Verrucomicrobium spinosum DSM 4136 = JCM 18804: one gene and its partner. The protein of the gene in region 1 interacts with the protein of each later gene in a pairwise test. Links are inferred from orthologs where the notes say so. Each region holds a gene or a part of one and is shown on either strand. Other genes may lie near its edges. The genes, in order: VSP_RS35200 and mobA.

Region 1 (10,551 bases):
AGCGCCGTCAGCAAGAGCCAGCGCAAACGCCGCAAACTGCTCAAAGAGCAGAGTGAGGCCAAGCAGCGCATCAAGGAACTGCAAGACGCGGCTGGGATGACCCGGGGCAAATCGGCGATCATCAGTGTGGAGCAGGACGCTGGAGAGGAACTGCCCGCCTGGCGGAAACGGAAGGCGGTCATGGGGGTGCTGCTGTTGCCGGTGTGCCTGCTTGCCTCTGTGATCTTCATGGAGTTGCTCTTTAACGCCGCGGTGGACAAGGCTTTCTGGAAGTCTGAGGGCTTCTGGTTCTTTGGGTTCGGGTGTGTCTTCTGGTTGAGCCTTGGCTGGGTGAACCTGCAGCCGGCCGTGGCTTACGTGTTTGCCCACGAGATGACCCACGTCATCACCGCGCGCCTGAGCGGGGGGGAGGTGCATGGCATGCACGTGGAGGAGTCTGGCGGGTACGTGGAAACAGACGCGTCCAATACGCTGGTCACACTTTCACCGTACATGGTGCCTTTTTACACGGTGGTGGTATTTGCGCTCTACGGCTTCTTCTGCCTCTTTGTGGACATGCACCGGCCGGTGACGATCCCGCTCATTGTCTGGTCCATGGAGTTTAAGTGGATCTGGATCTTCTACTGGCTGGTCGGTTTGACTTGGTGTTTTCACATCACCTTTACCCTTCAGGTGCTGCGGACTGAGCAGAGTGACCTGCAGCTCAACGGGGAGTTCTTCTCCATGATGCTGATTTTCCTGGCCAATATTGCGCTGCTTGGGGCGCTGTTCATCAGTGCCTCACCCACCTTGGGGTGGCAGGATGTCTGGGAGGATGCACGGAATATTGTGATCACCCTTTGGGCGTGGATGAAGGGTGGGGCGACGTAAGCGAGGCTGGCGCGAATGGGACATCAGCCGACCGATACGACGCCTTCGGAGTAAACACTCAGTCCTCGCATACGTGGGCTTGATGGTATCTCCCAAAAAAGCAGATTTTCCAGAGCGCGGCCATTCGTCCGGGTCCTGGGGCCGTTCAGCCGGGTGGGTTGCCGTTCCACCCATTCTTGCGGTGACGGCCCTGGCCTGGGGTAGTCTTCGGGGCAAACAACCCCCGAAAAAAGACCCCGCAAACCTCCATGAAAAATATAGCCCTGGTAACCGGTGCCGGGTCCGAGCTTGGACGCGAAGTCGTTGGTGAACTGTTGAACCAGGGCTGGGGCGTCGTCGCTGCCTGCAAAGATGGCGACGGCGTCCCGATGGGGCGTGAGGGGATGCTGGCTGTGACGCTGGACATTTCCCGCCATGCCACGGTGGTGGAGGCGGTGGCGAAGGGCTTGTCAGCATTCGGTCGGATCGACTGTCTCATCAACATCCCGGAGATCGATGAGGATCTGCTGGAGCGCGGCGATTTTACGCGGGGCATTCAGGCCGTGTTTCAGACGGGTATTGCCTCTGGGCTCAACGCCACCCTGGCGCTGGTACCGTTGTTCCGTCATCAGGGGTTTGGCGCTGTGGTTCAGGTGATCATTCAGCAACACGGCCCTCCTGGGCCTTTGAGTTCCGCCTGGGAAGTCGTCCGTTGTGTGGGGGAACGCATGGCGGATCTCGTCAAGTCTGCACCTCGCGGGCTGAACGTCGCGGTGGGGTTGGCAGAACTGGACTGGAATGAATCCTGGGGCCGGCGTGTTGCGCAGCCTTTCAATTTCTCCCAACAACCAACACCCCATCCCCGGCGGGAGGCGGTCGGCAATATTGTCACGGAAGCCTGCCGCGCCCTCACGGAGGCTCGTGCCGCCTTTCGCCGGGGATCTGCCTTGACTCCTGCCCAGTATCGATGGCTGGAGAGCTGGAAGAATGCGGCGCAGAGCGCGGTGTAGTCGCGCTGATCGGTCAATGCGCCTGAAAGGCGGTTTTGCTTCGGGAGGCCTGCAGGGGCGTCTGCATGATCCACATGGTTTCAAATAACCCCCAAAAAAACATGCATCATCTGAAAGCCATCAGACTCTGTCTGCTGCTCGCTGGCGTCGCGCTTGTGCTGCCATCCTGCGTGATTCCCTCTGACCCTCATCACGATCACGATCATGATCGGGATCGTAGTCCGTGGCGCTATTGATTGCGTGACCAGGATTCGTCCAGCACAAAGCCGCTTGAGCATCAGTCGGCAGTGCTGGATGTTTCCCCAACCCCCAATTGACTTGCCTCATGAACTCAGTCTCCCCGCGCACGGCGGTGATTGCAGGTGCCTCTTCTGGCATTGGCCTCGCATTGGCACGCTTGTTGGCATCTCGCGGCTACCGACTGGTTCTGCTGGCCCGTCGGCGCGAATTGCTGGAGCAGATTGCAGAGGAGTTGCCAGTTGAGGTGGTCCTCAAAGTGATGGATGTGGGCGATGCAAACGCGCCGGAAGCTTTCTCCGAACTGCTCGATCAGCAGCAAGCCGTGGACCAGATCTACTTGAGCGCGGGCACCGGGCATCTCAATCCCGGTCTGGACTGGGCGCTGGAGGATGAGACATTCCGGGTGAATGCGCTGGGCTTTGCGGGCATGGCGGCAGCGGCCTATCGCTACTTCGAGCGGCAGGGGCATGGACACCTCGTTGGGATCACTTCCATCGCTGCCCTGTTGGGGTCACCTGAAGCACCGGCGTACAACGCTTCCAAGGCCTGTGCCTCGCGCTACCTGGATGGACTGCGCATGCGGGCCAAAGCTGCGAAACTGCCGGTGTATGTCACAGACATTCTCCCCGGTTTCGTGGATACAGCGATGATGAAGGCGGAGAAGCCCTTCTGGGTGGCCAGTCCGGAAAAGGCCGCCGTGCAGATTGTCTCGGCGGTGGATAGGAAGAAGGGGAGGGAGTACGTATCACGCCGGTGGGGCGTGATTGCCCTGATTCTACGACTGCTGATGAAGTAGCTTGGAGACAATGTAGGCAGTGACCATGCCGCCAGCTCCACAACGGAGGCCGGGAAGCAGGGAGATAACTCCCAGCCGCTGAATGCTATTCATTCAGAGTGGAAAGGCTGGCTTCGTTTTCAGCGATTGCTTTAGTCAATGACTTCCTGAGGGATTCTCCATCTTGATTCACGATATCGGACACGACCCAATCTTGATCCGACCGATCCAAAACCAGGATGATGGTCCATCGATAAGCAGGCTTTGAGACAAGGTACTCCAAGTGAACAGGGACCTTGACGGTTCCACTTTTCAGGATTGGGAAGCCCACCGCGAAGGTGTCGAAGCTTTCTGCAATCGAGGCAAAGAGGTCGCCTTCCTTGCTCCAGGCGCTCTTCAGCACCCTAGGATGGGGATCGTTCTTGTATTTGCGTTTGATGCCCGCCTGTTCACGAGCCTTCTGTGATTCTGCCTTCTTGAAAATCTGGATGAGTTCCTCACCCAGAAGAGGAGAGAGCAGGTTGATTTCCCTGGCATCGGGGACGCCGCGAATTTCCCATTTGTAGAGAGAATGGAAAAAGCGCTTGGTGAATTGCGATGGGGATTCCGCTCTCGTTGAGGTCAGGCAGAAGAGAAAAGCCGTCAGGATAGAGATCTTCCTCATGGCCTAACGGGCGGAGACCTTCACGAAAAGTTCCTGAGGAGCAGACTCGAAGTATTTGAACAAGGCGGGGCAGAGCCAACCGTCCATATTCCGCTCCGGCCAGGAGTACCAGTTGCCGCCATACTCAGGTCGGTTCCAGGTGAAACGGGCATGGAAACCAGGGAACGGATCGGGTGAGAAGATCAACTGGAAGCCTTCGGCGGCATTCGGGAGGTTCTCTGTGAGCGCATCAATGATGGTATCCGCGCCGCTGACAAACGGTTCTTGAGTCAGGCCGACGCGCGGGTCATCAAAGACCCAGATGCCCTCGTACTTGTACGGGGCGATGATGAAGAGGGAGTTCATGGGGATTTTTGCTACTATACATGCACCCAATGCAGAGCGGCCACTGGATTCTTGTGCAACCGCTGACGAGAGCAGGCCGACACTGATCAGCGTGCGGCGTAAGTATCACTCCTCGGCAGTGTGGGGAACGAGCGGAGTTCTGGGATAGACGGAGAGCAGTCGGTGACAAAGGTGTGCCGCCGCATCTTTGATCAAGAATGAGATCATGGTGTCACCACAGCCTGGCGTGGTCTGATCCCAATCAAGAAACGAGTAGCACCTGCCCGATGGAATCTCCTTCGTTCAATACTTCGTCCGCCTCCATTCGCAGCAGTGCATTCGCACGGCTGAGGCCGAAGAGGGCGTGAGACTGCTGGATGCCCAGGGGAGTGAATACACCATTTTCATAGAACCCGCGCACATAGTGGGGGCGGTCACCGCCGTTGGAAAGGGGGGTGGAGAGGGTGGCGCTGACGATGGGGAGACTGAGGTGCTTGCCCGCGGCCCCCATGGCCTTGAGCAGGGCCGGTCGCACAAAGAGCAGAAAGGTCACGAATGACGACACCGGGTTGCCCGGAAGTCCGAAGATGTGGCAGAGGCCGCCGTCAGGGCGTTTCGCCTGGACATAGAGGAGAGGTTTCCCCGGTTTCACCTTTACTCGCCAGAACTCCGCAGGGTGACCCAGTGCCTGGAGGGCGGGCTTGATGCAATCGTGATCGCCAACGGAGACCCCACCGGAAAGGATCAGGAAATCATGGTTGGCGATCAATTTGTCCAGTGCGGTGGTGGTGGCGGCCAGGTTATCGGGCAAGTGCTGGCTGTGAACCTCCGTTGAGCTGACTTGCCGCACCAGACTCTCCAACATGAGTCCGTTGGAATTATAGAGCTGCCCGGGTTGGAGTGGGAGCCCTGGGGGTACGAGCTCGTCTCCGGTCGTCACCACTGCCACCTTGGCGGGTGGATGGACCCAAATCTCGCGCAAGCCTTGAGAAGCCAGAACCCCCAGCACCATGGGGGTCAGGGCTGTGCCCGCCTCAAGGAGTTTCTGCCCCATGCAGAGGTCGCTGCCTGCACCGCGGATGTTTTCATCCAATTCAACGGGCTCCCGGCAGACGATGCGGGGGCCTGAGGGAGAAGTCTTGAGGTCCACGTCCTCCTGCATGATGACGGCATCCGCCCCTGCGGGCACAGGTGCGCCAGTAAAAATGCGGATGGCTGCTCCGAAGGGAAGGGTGAGATTGAGCGAAGGCCCGGCAGGTTGCTCGCCGACGACAGTCAGTGGAGTGTCTGACCGAGTGTCGGCCGCATGCACCGCGTATCCATCCATTGAGGAGTTGTCGAAGCCAGGCAGCGGTACACTGGCATGCACCGCCCTTCCTGCAAAACAGCCGAGCAGGGATGAAGTGAGGGGTTGAGCGATGGGCGGGAGAGGCGTGACGCCTGCCAGCACCCTCTCCAAGGCGGCCTGTTCAGTGAGCATGGGAGCGGTGGCTCAGTTGATGGGTGGGGGAAGCGCATCCGTGGGTCCCTCGGCGGCACCGCCTTTGACATCGGCTGGCACCTTGATGGAAGGGGCCTTCTGGACAGGCTGAACTGGCTGGACCGGGATTTGGGGGGCGGCAGGCGCAGGGGTGGGAATCCCTGGCTGACCTGACGGATCGCGGGTGAAAGCGGGTGGCTGCATTGAGCCATGGGGGGCTTGCCCTGGCATGACTCCAGGGATCATGGCCTCCGGGCCTGCCGGAGTGCCGGATGCGGTGCTGGGCGCTCCGACGGCGGGCGGTTGGCCAGCCGCGGGCAGGATCACGACATCTCCACGCTTTGGGAAGCCGTCCACAATATCCGCAGAGATGAAGTTCTGCTTGGACTCGGGAGTAACGATGAGTGAAGCCTTGTTGCCCGTCTGTGGCTGGGTGATCAGCTTGGTGCCGGGAGGGAGCGTCATTCGCGATTCCGTCCGGACCAGGACAAACTGCTGTTCCGGGTTGACGACTTCCACCAGGCCGATGGCCGCGTCCTGTTTGGGGGGCTCTTCCTTGGCCTTTTCCGCAGGTTTTTCCTCCTTGGGTTTGTGCATCAACTTGCTCATCGTGCTACAGCTGGTGCATGCCAGAGTGGCCAGGCCAAGGGTGAGCAGGATGGATTTCTGAAGAAGCATGGCGGGATGCTAGACGGTCATCTTCGTTTGGAAATTAAAAATGCCGAAATGCGGGGTGGAAAGGACGGGGCTCCCCGCTACGATTGGCGGGTGAGTTATCAGGTTTTCGCCCGCAAATACCGGCCGCGCACGTTTGAAGACGTGCTGGGGCAGGACCACGTCGTGCGCACGTTGCGCAATGCCATCGCTCAGAACCGTTTGGCGCATGCCTACCTCTTCGTGGGGCCCCGTGGGACGGGCAAGACCAGCACCGCCCGTATCTTTGCCAAGGCTCTGAACTGTCCGAACGGACCTCGGGTGGATTTCGACCCCGATGACGAGGTCTGCGTGGAGATTGAAAAGGGGATCAGCCTCGACGTGCGCGAGATTGACGGTGCCAGCAACAACGGTGTGGAGCAGGTGCGTGAGCTGCGTGAGGAGGTGAAATTTGCCCCCACCCGCTGCCGGTACAAGATCTACTACATCGATGAGGTGCACATGCTGAGCACGGCGGCCTTCAACGCGCTGTTGAAGACTTTGGAAGAGCCGCCAGAGCACGTGAAGTTCATCTTCGCCACCACTGAGGCGCATAAGGTCCTGCCGACGATCATCAGCCGCTGTCAGCGGTTTGATCTGCGCCGCATTCCTGCCGGTCTCATTGCCAAGCATCTCCTGCACATCGCCACCCTGGAAAAGGTGGCCTTGAGCGAAAAGGCTGCCTATGCGATTGCCAAGGGGGCAGAAGGCGGGATGCGTGACGCGCAGTCCATGCTGGACCAGTTGGTGGCCTTCTGCGGGGAGCGGATTGAAGAACAGGATGTGCTCGACATTTTTGGGTTCACCCGGGGTGAAACGGTGGCCAATCTGGCAGCACGCGTTCTGGACCGCGATACGGTTGGGGCACTGAAGGAGCTCCACTCCCAGGCCGACACCGGCAAAGACCTTGGGCGCCTGTTGACCGACCTCATCCAGCATTTTCGCACTCTTCTGGTTCATCAGGTGGATCCGGCAGCGGCGGAGGAGGATCTCTCGCCAGAGGTGGCGGACATGGTCAGGCAACAGTCCGCCATGGTGCAGGCTGAATCCCTGCTCCGGGTGATGGACGGCCTTGCTGAGGTGGATGCCCGCATGCGCTGGGCCAGCAACAAGCTGCTGCATCTTGAAATTGGCGTCATCCAGGCTGTGCAGACCCTTGGAGAAGTGACCTTGAGCGAGGTGATTGAGGCCTTGGGTGGCGCACCCAGTCCGGATTTGATTGCCAGGCGAGCTGCTCCTCCCGTGCCATCCCGTGCCGTGGTGGAGGCTCCAGCCGCGGAGCGCCCTCGGCCAGCGCCTGTGGCGGTGGCGGCTCCGACGCCTGCACCAGTTTCTTTATCCACGCCGAAGCCTGCTGCCGCACCGGTAGTTGAGCCAGCGCCGCTCCCGGCACTCTTCCGTGAGGAGCCACCACCTCAGGCTCCCGTGCCGCCGTTGTTCCGCGATGAGCCCCCTCAGACGGACCGCCCCGCACCCGTTGCTGTTGCCCCGACTCCGCCGCCAGTGGCAGTTCCAGCTGAGGTTCCTCCCGCGGTGGAACCTGCCGCGCCCACTCCCGCCCCGGCACCCGTGGCCGAGGCACCGACATCTCCTCCCGCTGCTGCGGGGGGGACTCCAGAAGAACAGTGGCGTCAAATCAAGGATCGATTCCGGATCAAGAGCCCGCTCAAGGCGGACTATCTGGATGTGGCGGCGTTTCAGTCTTGTGAAGGCAAGACGCTGCGCATAGGCATGCCCACTTCTGAGGCCGGACATCGGGATGCTCTGCTCTACGCTCCCGTCCGCAAGGCACTGGAGGAGATCATGTCAGACGTGATCGGGCGCCCCATGATGCTGGAGATCAACCTCGATCCCAGCATGGAGCCCCCGCCCATGGCGGAGCCGATGTTCACCTTCTCCGATCCGGAGCCCGCCCCTGCAAAAGCACCGGCCGCTCCGAAACCAGAACCCAAGGCGGAAGCCAAATCCGAGGCAGCCAAACCGGCCATTAATGAAGATTTCTACAATGACCCCCTGATTCAGGAGGCCCTGGTCAAGTTCAAGGCCACCCTGGTGAAGCCCTGAGGTTTACAAGGGCTCCCGTTGATTTCCTTACCAACCAACCACGCACCCACCTTTCTCGCATGAACATTCAGAAGATGATGAAGCAAATGCAGCAGATGCAGTCCAAAATGGCTCAGACCCAGGACGATCTTGCTGGTAAGACCATGGAAGTGAGCTCCGGCGGCGGCCGCGTGACGGTCACCGTCACAGGGGCCCAGGAAATCACTGCCATCAAGATCAACAAAGAGATCGTGGATCCCGAAGACGTGGACATGCTGGAAACCCTGGTGCTGACCGCTGTGCAGCAAGCCCTCGCCAAGAGCAAGGAAATGGCCGCTGGCGAAATGGGCAAGCTGACCCAGGGGATGGGACTGCCTCCCGGCATGGGATTCTAAACGCGATGCTGTAAAATTCGCACTCTCCCAGGTGTTGCTTCGCTGAAGGCACCTGGGGAGTGAGGTGAACTCCCAGTGGATTGAACCCCGCGAGGGCGGCGAAAAGGTGACGCACTCGCTTGTGGGTCAGCGGGACACGCCCGCAGACAGTGCGGGGCAGGAGATGGAGGGCGATGAGGCGGATGACGAAGACCGGCTTGATGATGAGGAGCTGGAGGCACCAGAAGCGCAGGGGCGAGACGAGGTGGGACGTTTGGTGCGTGAGCGGGGCTGGGAACCCCTGCCTCCTGTACCTGAAAACAAGCTACCCGTGACTTGGCCGCAGAGTAAAGGAGGCGGGGTCTCTGGCCCCGCGGTCTGTGGGGTGTGCGGAGCGGGGAGGGCATCAAGGGATGTTTGTGGCGTGAGCGGGGCTGGGCCCCCCCGCCTCCTGTACCTGAAAACAAGCTACTCGTGACTTGGCCGCAGAGTAAAGGAGGCGGGGTCTCTGGCCCCGCGGTCTGTGGGGTGTGCGGAGCGGGGAGGGCATCAAGGGATGTTTGTGGCGTGAGCGGGGCTGGGAACCCCCGCCTCCTGTACCTGAAAATAAGCTACCCGTGACTTGGCCGCAGAGTAAAGGAGGCTGGGTCTCCGGCCCCGCGGTCTGTGGGGTGTGCGGAGCGGGGAGGGCATCAAGGGACGTTTGTGGCGTGAGCGGGGCTGGGAACCCCCGCCTCCTGTACCTGAAAACAAGCTACTCGTGACTTGGCCGCGGAGTAAAGGAGGCGGGGTCTCTGGCCCCGCGGTCTGTGGGGTGTGCGGAGCGGGGAGGGCATCAAGGGACGATTGTGGCGTGAGCGGGGCTGGGAACCCCCGCCTCCTGTACCTGAAAACAAGCTACTCGTGACTTGGCCGCGGAGTAAAGGAGGCTGGGTCTCCGGCCCCGCGGTCTGTGGGGTGGGCGGAGCGGGTAGGGCATCAAGGGACGTTTGGTGCGTGAGCGGGGCTGGGAACCCCCGCCTCCTGTACCTGAAAATAAGCTACCCGTGACTTGGCCGCAGAGTAAAGGAGGCGGAGTCTCCGGCCCCGCGGTCTGTGGGGTGGGCGGAGCGGGTAGGGCATCAAGGGACGTTTGTGGCGTGAGCCGGTTGGCACAACCGGACTACGCCTGTGGCGGCCTCGTACGAGCTGAGCTCAAGTCTTGTGTCTCCCGCGGAGCGGGTCGGCTGAAAGCCACTGACCGCGGTGAAACAAAACAGGCGTTCTACCAGCAGGGCCAGCAGAACGCCTGAAATGATCAACGAGTTGACGGCTAGAACTAGGCGAGGCGGGCGTCGATGTCCTTCTCGATGGCGCTCCAGAGCGTCTTCAGGCTGCTGCTGACCTTCTCCTTGGCGGCGGAGAGTTCTTCGGCAGTGAACTTGCCACCGGAGGGCTGCTGGCGGCCATAGAGGTAGTATTTGATCTTGGGTTCCGTGCCGCTCGGGCGCACCGCAAAGGCGCGGCCATCGGCGGTGAAGACCCAGAGCATCTTCTCCTTGGGGATGGTGTCGCCTTCTTCATCGAGGTGGCCGCCCTTGCTGTAGTCCACAGTGCGGATCACCGGGCTGCCGTCAAACTCGGTCGGAGGCTGGTTAGCATAGGAGTCGGCCAGCTTCTGAATCTTGGCGGCTCCTTCCGCGCCCTCAAAAGTCTTGCTGTGGTTGCTCTCGAGGAAATAGCCGAACTCGGCGTAGATGTCGTCGAGCAGCTCGACCAGGGTCTTGCCTTGTGATGCAGCGTACGCGGCCACTTCGGCAAACATGACCACGGCACCATTGCCGTCCTTGTCGCGGGTGGAGTCGGTGCCGAGGTAGCCGTAGCTTTCCTCACCACCGAAGACGAAGAACTTGCTGTGCTCCAGACGGGCGGCGCGGGTTTCCGCATCCGTCATGTCGCGATATTTGGCGCGGATGTCGGCGGGAAGGGCCTGCTCGTATTTCTCCAGCTTGGCGCTGATGTATTTGAAGCCAGTCAGGGTGTTTACCACGCCGATGCCGAAGCCTTCCGCCACTGCGGACTGGAGATCGGTGGTGACGAAGGTTTTGATCAGTACGGCG
Region 2 (10,519 bases), 4.8 Mb from region 1 along the record:
CTGCCTCGCGGGCAGAAACACCCGAAAATCCAGCTCGACGCCCCAGAGGGTGCTCGCAGTGGCGGCGGCGTGCTGCGCTTGAGCGGCCAGGCCTCCCAGGATGTGCAGCGCAACATCGCCCTCTCCGCGCTCATGGGCGACCATGACGTGAACCCGGGCAACATGATTGCCACGCAGGACGGTCGCGTGGGTCGCATCGACTTTGGCCACGCTTTCAATGAGCTGATCAACGGCATTGGCGGTCGGGCGACAGGTGGTGGCGGGGTGCGCAACAAGGAGAACCGCATCCTCGACTTCTTCAACCGCGAGGAGATCAGCGGCAACCCGCTGGTGCGTGGACAAAGCAAGCCCAAGCTCTGGCGCGACTACACTGGAGCCGGTCCGTCCGAAGGGATGACCCAGGCGCTGCGGGATATCGCCGGCAGCCAGGACTCCCTGGAAGGTATCACGCAGGCCAAGTCACAGTTCACCGATCTCATCGCCCAGCTCGAAGCAGAAGGCACCCCTGAAGCCCGTGCGCAGATCAAGGATCTGACTGAGTCCCTCGCCCGCATTGCCAGGAACATCGAGAAGCCCATCACGGCCACCGAGCCCGGAGAGATCGTGAAGGAAGTCTTCAACAACATCGAGGCGTTCGTGGTGGAGGGCCAGGCCCAGATGCGTGAGGTGGCGGACCTTTCCGAGCTACAGACCAAGATCGATGCCTTCATCGCCAGCACCCGCGGCAATCCGGACGCACCGATCCCGGATGACATCCAGCAGGCCTATACCCAGCTGACTAACAGCTCCGTGAAACTGGAAGACGGCTCCGGCCTCAACTGGATGAAGCACACCGATGGCACCCCGGCGTTCCAGGGGAGCCTGACCGCTTTCATCCAGACGCGCCGCGCGGAAATCGCGGCTGAGTAAGCACTTGGGCCACCAGCGTTGACTCCTGAAGCTCCCGTGCCCGGTGCAGACTGTGGCGCGGGTGTTTTTTTAGGCAAAGGAGGCGGGGTCTCCGGCCCCGCGATCTGTTGGGGATGCGGAGCGGGAAGGGGATCAAGGGACGTTTGGCGGGTGAGCGGGGCTGGGAACCCCCGCCTCCTTTATTAGGGAAGCACCCTGCTCTGGCACCAACAAAGAAGAAGGCAGGGACATCGCCCTGCCTTCTTCAGAATGAATCTTCGCTTGGTCCTTGTGCGGGATGCTTACACGTGGATGGCGTGACCAGCGGCCACTTCGGCGGCTTCCTTTACCATTTCCGACAGGGTCGGGTGGGCGTGGATGGTGGCCTCGATTTCCTCGTAGGTGGCTTCCAGTGTGATGGCCAGCCCCAGCTCAGCGATGAGCTCGGTGGCCTCGGTGCCGATGATGTGCGCTCCCAGAATCTCGCCATGGGGTTCACCCACGATGAGTTTCACAAAACCGTCGCTGGCTCCGATGGCACGGGCCTTGCCGCTGGCGGCGTAGGAGAACTTGCCGACCTTGTACTTGAGGCCTTTTTCCTTGGCCGCGCGCTCGGTGAGACCCACACTGGCCACCTGCGGATGGCAGTAGGTGCAGCCCGGGAACACGGTGACCTTCTTCGGCTTGTGGCCGGGGACGAACATGCCTTCCACCGCCTGCACCGCTTCGTAGCTGGCCACGTGGGCGAGCCATGGGGGGCCGATGATGTCTCCCGCACCGTAGATGCCGGGGATGCTGGTCTCGTACTTGTCGTTGGTCTGGATGTAGCCGCGGTCGGTAAGGCCGATCTTGAGATCGCCGCCGGGAAGCAGCGGGGACACGCCGATCGCCACGAGGCAGATGTCGGCCTCAAGGAGCTTCTCTTCCCCCTTGTCATTGGCCACGGTGATCTTCACGCCGCTGTCGCTGGCCTCGGTCTTCACCGTCTTGTGGTTGGTGAGGAGGGTCATGCCCTGCTTGACGAGGGATTTCTCCAGCGCCTGGGACACCTCGGTGTCTTCCACGGGCAGGACGTTTGGCAGCATCTCCACCACGGTCACTTTGGTGCCAAAGGCGTTGAAGAAGTAGGCAAACTCAATGCCAATCGCGCCAGCACCGATGATGACCACGCTCTTGGGCTGGGAGGGGAGGGCGAGCGCCTCCTTGGAGCCGATGACGGTGGTGCCGTTGAAGGGGAACCCGGGCATCGGGCGGGACACGCAGCCGGTGGCGATGAGGATCTTGGTGCCCTGATGGATCTCCTCCTTGCCGTCAGCCAGCTTCACGCGCACTTCGCCGGCCTTGTCCAGAAAGGCCTCGCCGCGGATGGAGTCGATCTTGTTCTTCTTGAACAGGTAGTCCACGCCCGCAGCACCCTTGTCGGAGACGGTGCGGGAGCGCTTGATGAGCTTGGTCCAGTCGTAGGAGACGTCCTTGATCGTGAAGGGGGAACCTTCCGAGTGCGTCATACGGTGGTAGAACTCCGCATCGTGCAACAGCGCCTTGGTTGGGATGCAGCCCCAGTTGTTGCAGGTGCCGCCGCCACGCTCCTTCTCCACACAAGCGACTTTTTTGCCCAGCTGGGCAGCGCGGATGGCTGCGACATAGCCCGCAGGGCCGCCGCCGATGACGATGAGGTCGTAGGTCATGATTTCCAAAAGTAGGTGTTCCGTTTCAAGGAATGCCGCTAGGCAGTTAGCGCAGTGCCCGGGGGAAAGCAAGGCGCGCGAACCAGAACGGCAGATTGATCAAAAAGATGAGTACGAGCGCCTCGTGGTTATGGAAGTCCAGCTCCATGATCCACGAGATGGATTCGTGCATGGCGATGAGAGAGACGCCGATGATGAAGGCCCAGATCCGGTCCCGCAGGGCCACGAAGGCGAAACACTCAAGGAAAAAGCCGCTGCCGAAAAGAACGGTGGCAGCCAGCGGGTGCTGGAGGAGCCACACGGCCACCGGAGGATCCATCTTCTGCGAGGGGTCCAGATCTCCGTAATAGTTGAGCCGCTGGGATTTCACGATCTCAATGCACAAGTACTTGGCGTTGAGCACCCACATGCCCTTGGAGTTCGTGATCTTCGTGACGGCGGAGATCACATAGCTGAAGGCGATGATCCCGGTGCTGTAGTACACCATGTAACACTGGAGGGGCAGCGGCAGGGCGGAGGCAACGTCCCGGGCTCCCTGGCGCTGTTTCCACCACCACCACCACGCCACCAGAGTCTGGCCAATGAGGACCAGGGTGACGAGCTGCACCCCGTGGTGGGTGAAGCCCTGGGAGTTCGAGTACGTGTAGATCATCGTGCTGGCCAGGGCCAGTACGGGGAGCACGAAACGGAGGCCGAATCCCAGGATGTAGATGGTGAGACCCACCGCGCCGAGACCGCGGAAGAACTCGAACATGCCCGGTCGATGCAGAAAGCTCAGGTCCACCAGCGTGGCAATCCCCACTGGAGCGGGTTGGGAGGCATACTTGAAGGGGTGCCAGTCCATGAAGGTATGCATGACCAGCGCCGCGAACCCGATGCGCATGAGCACCCATTCCCAGCGATGCACGGGGAAGGGGACAAATCCGCCTGCCATCCAGCGCCTCAGAGCAGCGGTGAAACGTCGCCAGAGCGAGACCTCACCTGTTGCAGCGGGCGGCAGCGAGGGAGGGGAGGGGAGGGCGGTATCCGGCATCAGATCTTTTTCTGTTTCAGCGGAGGCGGCCCACCACCTTGTGATTCTCTTTGAAGCCGTCCTCAGCGAACGATAGGGTCACCTCCATCAGCAGCACGTCCTCTGGCAGATGACGATGTGGTTTGCGGAGGAGGGACTGCTTTCGTAGGAAGACCAGGACGTCATGCCCAGCCTCGGGCTTGAAATCCGACTCCGGCCTGGGGTCTCGGTTTTCCTTCTTCGCCTGCTTGATGTCTTCCTCAATGAGCTGGCTTTTATGATAGCCGAACTTCTTGCCCACGCGGGATGGGGTCACGCCGGTGTGCCACACCACCGGCAGCGGTTGCTGATTCCGATCCGCCAGGTACTGGAAGGGCAACGGCCGGGAGGTCGGGTTGCAGTACATGGGGTAGTGGCTGAAGGGATAGTTATCCCTCACGATCTGGGCGAGCACCACAAAAACCAACAGCGGGAAGACCGGGTGTCGGCGCAGCTGCTTCCAGCGCTTCCGCCATCCTCCAGCAGCAGGCAGGGAGGAGTCAGGCACAGGTGGGGGGCTGGCAGCAGGGTCCGGAGCCATGGCAGGCATATCCCGCAGTGGGGATGCGCCGCAATTAGCCCACCCGTGGTTGATTGCAACCATCGGTCGGTGAAGGATCGGGCAAAAATGGCTCTGGGATGACCGCCGCGACAGGCGGGTGTTGGCGAGGGGGACACCCCCATGTAGATTCCCCCCCCTCCGTCCTCAGCGCCCGCACCGCCTGCATGCAGCTCGTCCTCAATGCCCAGACCTATGAAACCGTCCTCCTGCGGCTGGTGCCGGAGGCCAAACGGTATCTCTGGGTGGTGACGGCGGATCTGAAAGACCTCTTCGTGGAAGATGGCGCGGGCAAGTTCATCCCCTTTCTGGCTGTGCTCGCAGAGAAGCTGCGTCAGGGAGTGGAAGTGCGCTTGATCCACGCCAAAGAGCCGGGCCCGCGATTCCGCGAAGAGTTTGACCGTTTCCCGGAGTTCCTGCGCAGCGATCTCTTCGAGCGCATCCTCTGCCCGCGCATGCACATGAAGGCCGTGGTGGCCGATGGCCGCATCGCCTATATCGGCTCGGCCAACCTCACGGGTGCTGGCATGGGGGCCAAAGCCGAGAATCGCCGTAACTTCGAGGCCGGCTTTGTGACAGAGGACAAGGAGCAGATCGCCCAGTTGATGAGCTTTCTGGACAGCTTCTACCTGGGCGATTGGTGCACGAACTGCCAGCGCCGCGATGTCTGCCCGGAGCCGGTCGGAGGGTGAAGAGGAGGAAGTTGAGACGCCGCTAGGCAGCTGGTTGAGACACGTTGCTGGTTAAGACGCTTTGCTGGTTTAGGGGGCTACGCCTGACTCGCTTGCGAATGTCGCCTCTTCCGTCCACCTTTCCCTATGCGCGTCCTCCACCTCTACATCTCGCCCAAGCATGTCTTTGTGGGCCACCACGGGAAGCCGGCGGGGACAGAGCCCATGCTCGATGTCCCCGAAGTGGAGTGTGTTGCGGGTCAGGGTTTGCAGGGGGACAGGTATTTCGGTCACCGGGAAAACTACAAGGGCCAGATCACCTTCTTCTCCCAGGAGGTGTATGACAAGCTGTGCGAGCAGATGGGTGTGCATGACCGCGACACCTCGGTGTTCCGTCGCAACGTGATCGTCAGCGGTGTGGATCTGAATGCGCTGATCGGGAAAGAGTTTGAGCTCCAGGGCATGACTTTCAAGGGCACGGAGGAGGCCAGGCCTTGTTATTGGATGAACCAGGCCTTTGCCGAAGGCGCGGAGAAGGCGCTCATGGGGAATGGCGGACTGCGTGCCCGCATCCTCACGGACGGGGTGCTGCGTCGCGATGCCTAGTCGAGCAAATGCCACAAGCCCCCCCGACTCCTTTCGCAGCCGCCCTGCTGGCCGGCGGGCAGTCGCGTCGCATGGGTCAGGACAAGGCCCTGCTTGACTGGGGGGGGCAACCGCTTTGGCAGGTTCAACTGGGAAAAATTGCTACCTTGAACCCTGCGCGGGTGCTGCTTTCCTGCCGTGAAGAACAGGCGCTGTCGCCGGTGCCGCTGGGGGTTCAGACCGTGTACGATCCCCCGGGCAATCAAGGCCCGCTGCCTGCCATATGGCGCTGTCTGGACCAGGTTCGCCTGCCTCTGCTCGTGCTGGGGGTGGACATGCCTGGCATGACGGCAGATTTTCTTGGCGAGATCGTGCAGCGCGGACTGAGCGTGCCTGGGCGAGGGGTGGTGTACGAAGGCTCTCGCGGTTTTGAACCGCTGGCTGCGCTTTATCCGGTGGAGGGGCTGCCGCTTTTGCGCAAGGCCATGGATGCGGGAAACTATCGCCTCCAGGCGTTCGTCAGGGCCGCCGTGGAGGCCGGGTTGCTGGACGCGCTGCCCGTGCCGGCCCATGCGGCTGGTTGTTTCTCAAACCTGAATACGCCTGAGGATTTCAGGGAAAGTAGTGTAGAGCTTTAGCTCGTCAGGCGCGTTGCCCATGGTGTCCAATGCCGAGCTAAAGCTCTGGACTACATTAAGCTGCCGAAGACGATCCGCTATCCTATGTTCAAGCGATCGAAGATCATGGCCTTGCTCAAGCTCGCGTCAACCCCGACACCCAACACATACCCTTTACTCAAGCCAGCTTTCTCCGGGTTCGCCCCGATGTAGCGTCGAAAGTGGTCAAGCTGTGCTTCGCTTCGTACGATGTGATCAAAGAATTCCCGTTGCCATAGTGGTCCCATCCGTCCCAGAGATTGATTGATGGTCCTGGCGCTGCCTCCTTTCCATTTCTGCAGAATGTTCCCGAGTTGGGCGTCTCCGATGGGCTCCACCAATGCATGAAAGTGATTGGGCATGATCGCCCAACCATCCAGGTGGTAGTCGGCACCATCACGCTCGATGAACTTCTCTACCAAGAGAGAAGCTGAAAATGGATCGCTCAAGTAACAGGCCCCATGGCCAGCATCCAGGAGTTCATGAAACCGCCCTGTGAACTCCCGGTGATATTCCTGACGTACGGCATCTGGCAGCGATTCCAGCTCGCCCAGAGAGGACAAATGGTGAGATCGCAACCACGCATCCCGCTTCATTCGCCAATTCTCAGCAGCGATGGTGGGAATGGAATCCGCCAGACGAGCCGTGACGAAATAGGTGGTTCCCCACTGTCGCCAATGGGGCAATCGTTCGCGATGAACATGGACAGACTCGTGTGGATTGAGAGGCTGGAACGCCATGCCGACTGCTAACACATTGTTTGATGACGCCAAGGTGAAAAACTCTAAAGTAGTGCAGAGCTTTAGCTCGTCAGTCGCGCTAGTCACGGCTTTCAATACCGAGCTAAAGCTCTGCACTACTTTAAGCTGCCGCCGCCGCGCCTGCGCCCCCACCTCACTTCACATCCTCAAACGTGCCACTCACCTTGATCTCCTTTTGCCCACCGCCAATCGGTCCGCCCTGGCCTTTGAACTCAAACTTGCCGGAGTACACGCCATCTTTCACGGTTAGTTCCATGGTGCCCTCTGCCGCGGTGTAGCTCTCCATCTTGGCGCGGTTGTCCACATACAAGCCACTCACTACTCCGGCACCTACAGAATTTCAAAAAACGTACTTCCCAGCAGCAGGCGGAGCGTCACCCGGGAACATCACCGCCACTATGAGTTTGTTGCCCTTGTTGGTAAAATGCAGGCTGTGAACTTTGGGCACTTCCGTGGCCACATGCTTGAGGCTGGCCTTGCCATCGCCTTGCGTCCAGTTGGCAGTATTGTCGCTGGTGACGTTGATATTGTAGGCGGTGCCCGAAGCGGTCTTGTCAGCACCGTTGCCGCAAGACGTAAGCAGACCTGTGGCAAGCAGCATGGCGACAGGCAGAAGCGTTTTCATGTTCATGCTTCTGTTGGCTAAAACACCACGAGTTGTGACGAGGCGTTTTGGTGCGTCATGTCGCGCCGAAAACTGCTGGACGACGTGGCATCCTTCGGCACGAGTCTGTCATGCCCCAGGATGAATCCAACGAGCCCGAATCGGAGTCCTGGGACTTCGATCCAGAGTCCCTGGAGCCCGTGCCCATTCCCATCACAGGCGAGCTGGATCTACATACCTTCCGGCCTAACGAGATCCGTGACCTGCTGCCGGACTACTTTGAAGCGTGTCTGGAAAAAGGCATCACCACCGTCCGGGTGATCCACGGCAAGGGTACGGGTGCTTTGCGCGAAGGCGTGCATCGCCTGCTGGAGAAACTGCCCATGGTGGCCTCCTGGCAATGGCCAGCGGGCGGCCAAAGTGGTACTTGGGGGGCGACTTGGGTGTGGTTGAAGAAGGCGGATACATCCCGCGAGATGAAAGACTGACCGGGCTAAGCCGGGTCAGTGCTTGCTGCCCGACCGCTTTCCAAACGCCTCCAAGCAGAACACCGCCACGCCGGCCCAGATGCAGCCAAAGGACATCAACGCTCCCGCAGTGACGGGTTCATGGTACAACAGCGCCCCGATGAGAAACTGCCCGGTGGGGGCGATGAACTGGAGGAGACCCAAGGTGCTGAAGCGCAGTTGTCTCGCTGCGTATGCAAAGGTGAGCAATGGCAGCGCTGTGGCCACGCCCGCGCCGACGACCAGACCCACCTCCAAGGGGGTGCCCCCGCCCCAGAGAGGCTGGCCTTGAAGATGGCACCAGGCCAGCCATCCCAGGGCAAAGGGCAGCACCAGCACCGTCTCCAGCGCCAGCCCGGTCAGCGAGCCGAGCGGCGACTTCCTGCGCACCAGACCATACACACCAAAGGTGCTGGCCAGCAGCAGGGCGATCCACGGAAAGTGGCCCAGAATGACCACTTGTAGCAGCACACCCAGGGCGGCCAGGCTCACGCTCACGATCTGCAACCGCGTCAGCCGCTCGCCCAGGAACAAAAAACCGATCAGCACGTTCAGCAGGGGATTCAGGAAATAGCCCACACTGGCCTCCACAATGCGTCCGTGCTGGTTCGCCCAGATGAAGAGCGACCAGTTCGCGGTGAGCAGCAGGGCGGCCCAGCCGTGCACCCAGAGCAACCTTGGCGACTTCAGAGCGGCCACCCAAGCCCCCAGCTCCCCGCGGGAGCGCAGCAGGGGAATGAGAAACAGGATTGTGCCCCAGACGCGGTGGGCCACGATCACCGTTGAGCCGACGGACACCGTGGCCTTCCAGTACACCGGGAGCACGCCCCACAGGAAAAAGGCGGTTACCGCCGCGAGCACCGCCCTGGGCGGCTCGGAGGCATGCGCCTGAGGAGCGAGGGGTTGGGCCGGGACGGACTGGGCTTTCAAGGCCTCCGCTATGCCACAGGGCAGCATGGGGCGCAAGGTGGCCAGGATCTTGGAGGATCACAGACTCGCAGGGATTTCGGAGGGATCTGTGTGATCCCGATCCTTCAGAGTTGGGGAGCGCACGCATCCTGCGTGCCGTTTCCGGCATCTAGCCGGGAGCTTCTGTTGGGCGGCAGATTCGCTGGTGGTGTCAATCGCCGCTACACCTCAGTCTTCCGCGTGCCTGGGAACCCCCGCCTCCTTTACTTCCGCTTGGGAGGGGCGGGGTGAGCTTGTACCCGCCGCCTGCCCGCAACGCGTGCCGATTGCCAATCTGCGCTACTAGAAGAAAGCAAAAACGGGAGCGGATCTACTCCGCTCCCGTCATGACTTCTCAAGTATCCGCTTTGTAGGACCTTACTTCGCCAGCTTCTTCAGCTTGGCTTTGAACTTGTCCACCTTGGGCAGCACCACGTTGCACACGTACCCTTGGGTGGGGTTGTTGTTGGCAAAATTTTGATGGTAGTCTTCGGCGGGGTAGAACTTGGCCTCCTTGGTGATCTCGGTCACGATGGGGGAGGAGAACTCTTTGGCGTGTTCCGCCTTGGAGACCTCGGCGATCTTCTTCTGTTCCTCGCTGGTGTAGTAGATGGCGGAGCGGTACTGAGTGCCCACATCTGCGCCCTGGCGGTTCAGCGTGGTGGGGTCGTGGGCGTACCAGAAGAGGTCCACCAGATCCTTGTAGGACACCACGGTGGGATCAAAGGTCACCTTGATCACTTCAGCATGGCCGGTCTCGCCGGTGCACACCTGCTTGTAGGTCGGGTTTTCCACGTGGCCGCCAGTGTAGCCGCTCACCACCTTGGTCACGCCTTTCACGATGAGGTAGCAGCCTTCCGTGCACCAGAAGCAGCCACCGCCAAAGATGGCCTCTTCCGTTTTGGCGGCCGCCGGGGTGGCCTTGGTTTCAGCGGCGGGTTCGGCAGCAGAGGAGGCAGAGAGTCCAACGGCACTCATAAGGGCAAAGAGGAGGGGAAATTTCATGGGTCAACGACGATGAGACTGTTCAATGAATACGAGGCGCGTGTCGCCCGTTTGTTCCCAAAATTTGGGGAAAACCAACACACGCGCTGGCGGACCCCGGCCAAAGTGGGCGGAATCTGCTTTTTTCAAACGATCGAGCCAGACAAACTTGTGGACAATTCCACTCTTCGCATCGATCTGTTCTTTTGAACACAGGAAGAAAAAACCTCGATGGTGGACACATTCTATACCCGGCTTGGTGAAGAGGCGCTCACGCGGCTCGTGGCGGCCTTTTATCGCCGTGTGAAGGCGGATGACCTGCTGGGGCCCATGTACCCGCCCGAGGATTGGGAAGGTGCCGAACGCCGTCTGCGGGACTTCCTGATCTTTCGCTTCGGCGGGCCGGACCAGTACATCCAGGAGCGGGGGCATCCCCGTCTGCGCATGCGTCATGCCCCATTCAAGATCGGGGTGGCAGAGCGCGATCGCTGGCTGGACCTCATGGGGGCGGCCATGAAGGAGGTGGGCATTCCGGAAGATCTCGCCCCTACTTTGGGGGGCTTTTTCGCCCAGGTTGCCGACTTCATGCGCAATCACGAGGAGGGCTGAGAGGCAGGC

The links.
Region 2: the proteins of VSP_RS35200 (region 1) and mobA interact in binary tests that used the Escherichia coli proteins (3 or more experiments, as listed by UniProt). The link is inferred for Verrucomicrobium spinosum DSM 4136 = JCM 18804 from one-to-one orthologs.

What each region holds. Positions count from the first base shown.
Region 1 is NZ_ABIZ01000001.1:3,168,278-3,178,828, forward strand. Bases 3,234-6,043 are described here. They hold VSP_RS35200 (molybdopterin molybdotransferase MoeA), read right to left. Parts: upstream 5,343-6,043; coding sequence 4,125-5,342; downstream 3,234-4,124. Other genes in these bases: VSP_RS12810 (hypothetical protein), read right to left, coding at 3,234-3,538; VSP_RS12815 (DUF6717 family protein), read right to left, coding at 3,542-3,883; VSP_RS12825 (hypothetical protein), read right to left, coding at 5,355-6,020; dnaX (DNA polymerase III subunit gamma/tau), read left to right, coding at 6,027-6,043. In the rest of the region: VSP_RS12790 (hypothetical protein), read left to right, coding at 1-870; VSP_RS12795 (SDR family NAD(P)-dependent oxidoreductase), read left to right, coding at 1,119-1,859; VSP_RS12805 (SDR family NAD(P)-dependent oxidoreductase), read left to right, coding at 2,185-2,895; more of VSP_RS12810, read right to left, coding at 2,981-3,233; more of dnaX, read left to right, coding at 6,044-8,099; VSP_RS12835 (YbaB/EbfC family nucleoid-associated protein), read left to right, coding at 8,159-8,473; VSP_RS12840 (hypothetical protein), read left to right, coding at 8,538-8,930; VSP_RS12845 (phospho-sugar mutase), read right to left, coding at 9,771-10,551. UniProt on the Escherichia coli protein: Catalyzes the insertion of molybdate into adenylated molybdopterin with the concomitant release of AMP.
Region 2 is NZ_ABIZ01000001.1:7,996,130-8,006,648, reverse strand. What follows is about bases 4,498-7,275. They hold mobA (molybdenum cofactor guanylyltransferase), read left to right. Parts: upstream 4,498-5,471; coding sequence 5,472-6,080; downstream 6,081-7,275. Other genes in these bases: VSP_RS32225 (hypothetical protein), read right to left, coding at 7,200-7,275; VSP_RS42845 (hypothetical protein), read right to left, coding at 6,993-7,178; VSP_RS38485 (transposase), read right to left, coding at 6,158-6,925; VSP_RS32245 (MOSC domain-containing protein), read left to right, coding at 5,005-5,463; VSP_RS32250 (phospholipase D-like domain-containing protein), read left to right, coding at 4,498-4,878. Outside these bases: VSP_RS32270 (regulator of G-protein signaling domain-containing protein), read left to right, coding at 1-909; lpdA (dihydrolipoyl dehydrogenase), read right to left, coding at 1,191-2,576; VSP_RS32260 (hypothetical protein), read right to left, coding at 2,623-3,609; VSP_RS32255 (hypothetical protein), read right to left, coding at 3,626-4,168; more of VSP_RS32250, read left to right, coding at 4,354-4,497; more of VSP_RS32225, read right to left, coding at 7,276-7,484; VSP_RS32220 (Smr/MutS family protein), read left to right, coding at 7,595-7,951; EamA family transporter RarD, read right to left, coding at 7,967-8,926; peptide-methionine (S)-S-oxide reductase MsrA, read right to left, coding at 9,296-9,922; VSP_RS32200 (globin domain-containing protein), read left to right, coding at 10,133-10,510. UniProt on the Escherichia coli protein: Transfers a GMP moiety from GTP to Mo-molybdopterin (Mo-MPT) cofactor (Moco or molybdenum cofactor) to form Mo-molybdopterin guanine dinucleotide (Mo-MGD) cofactor.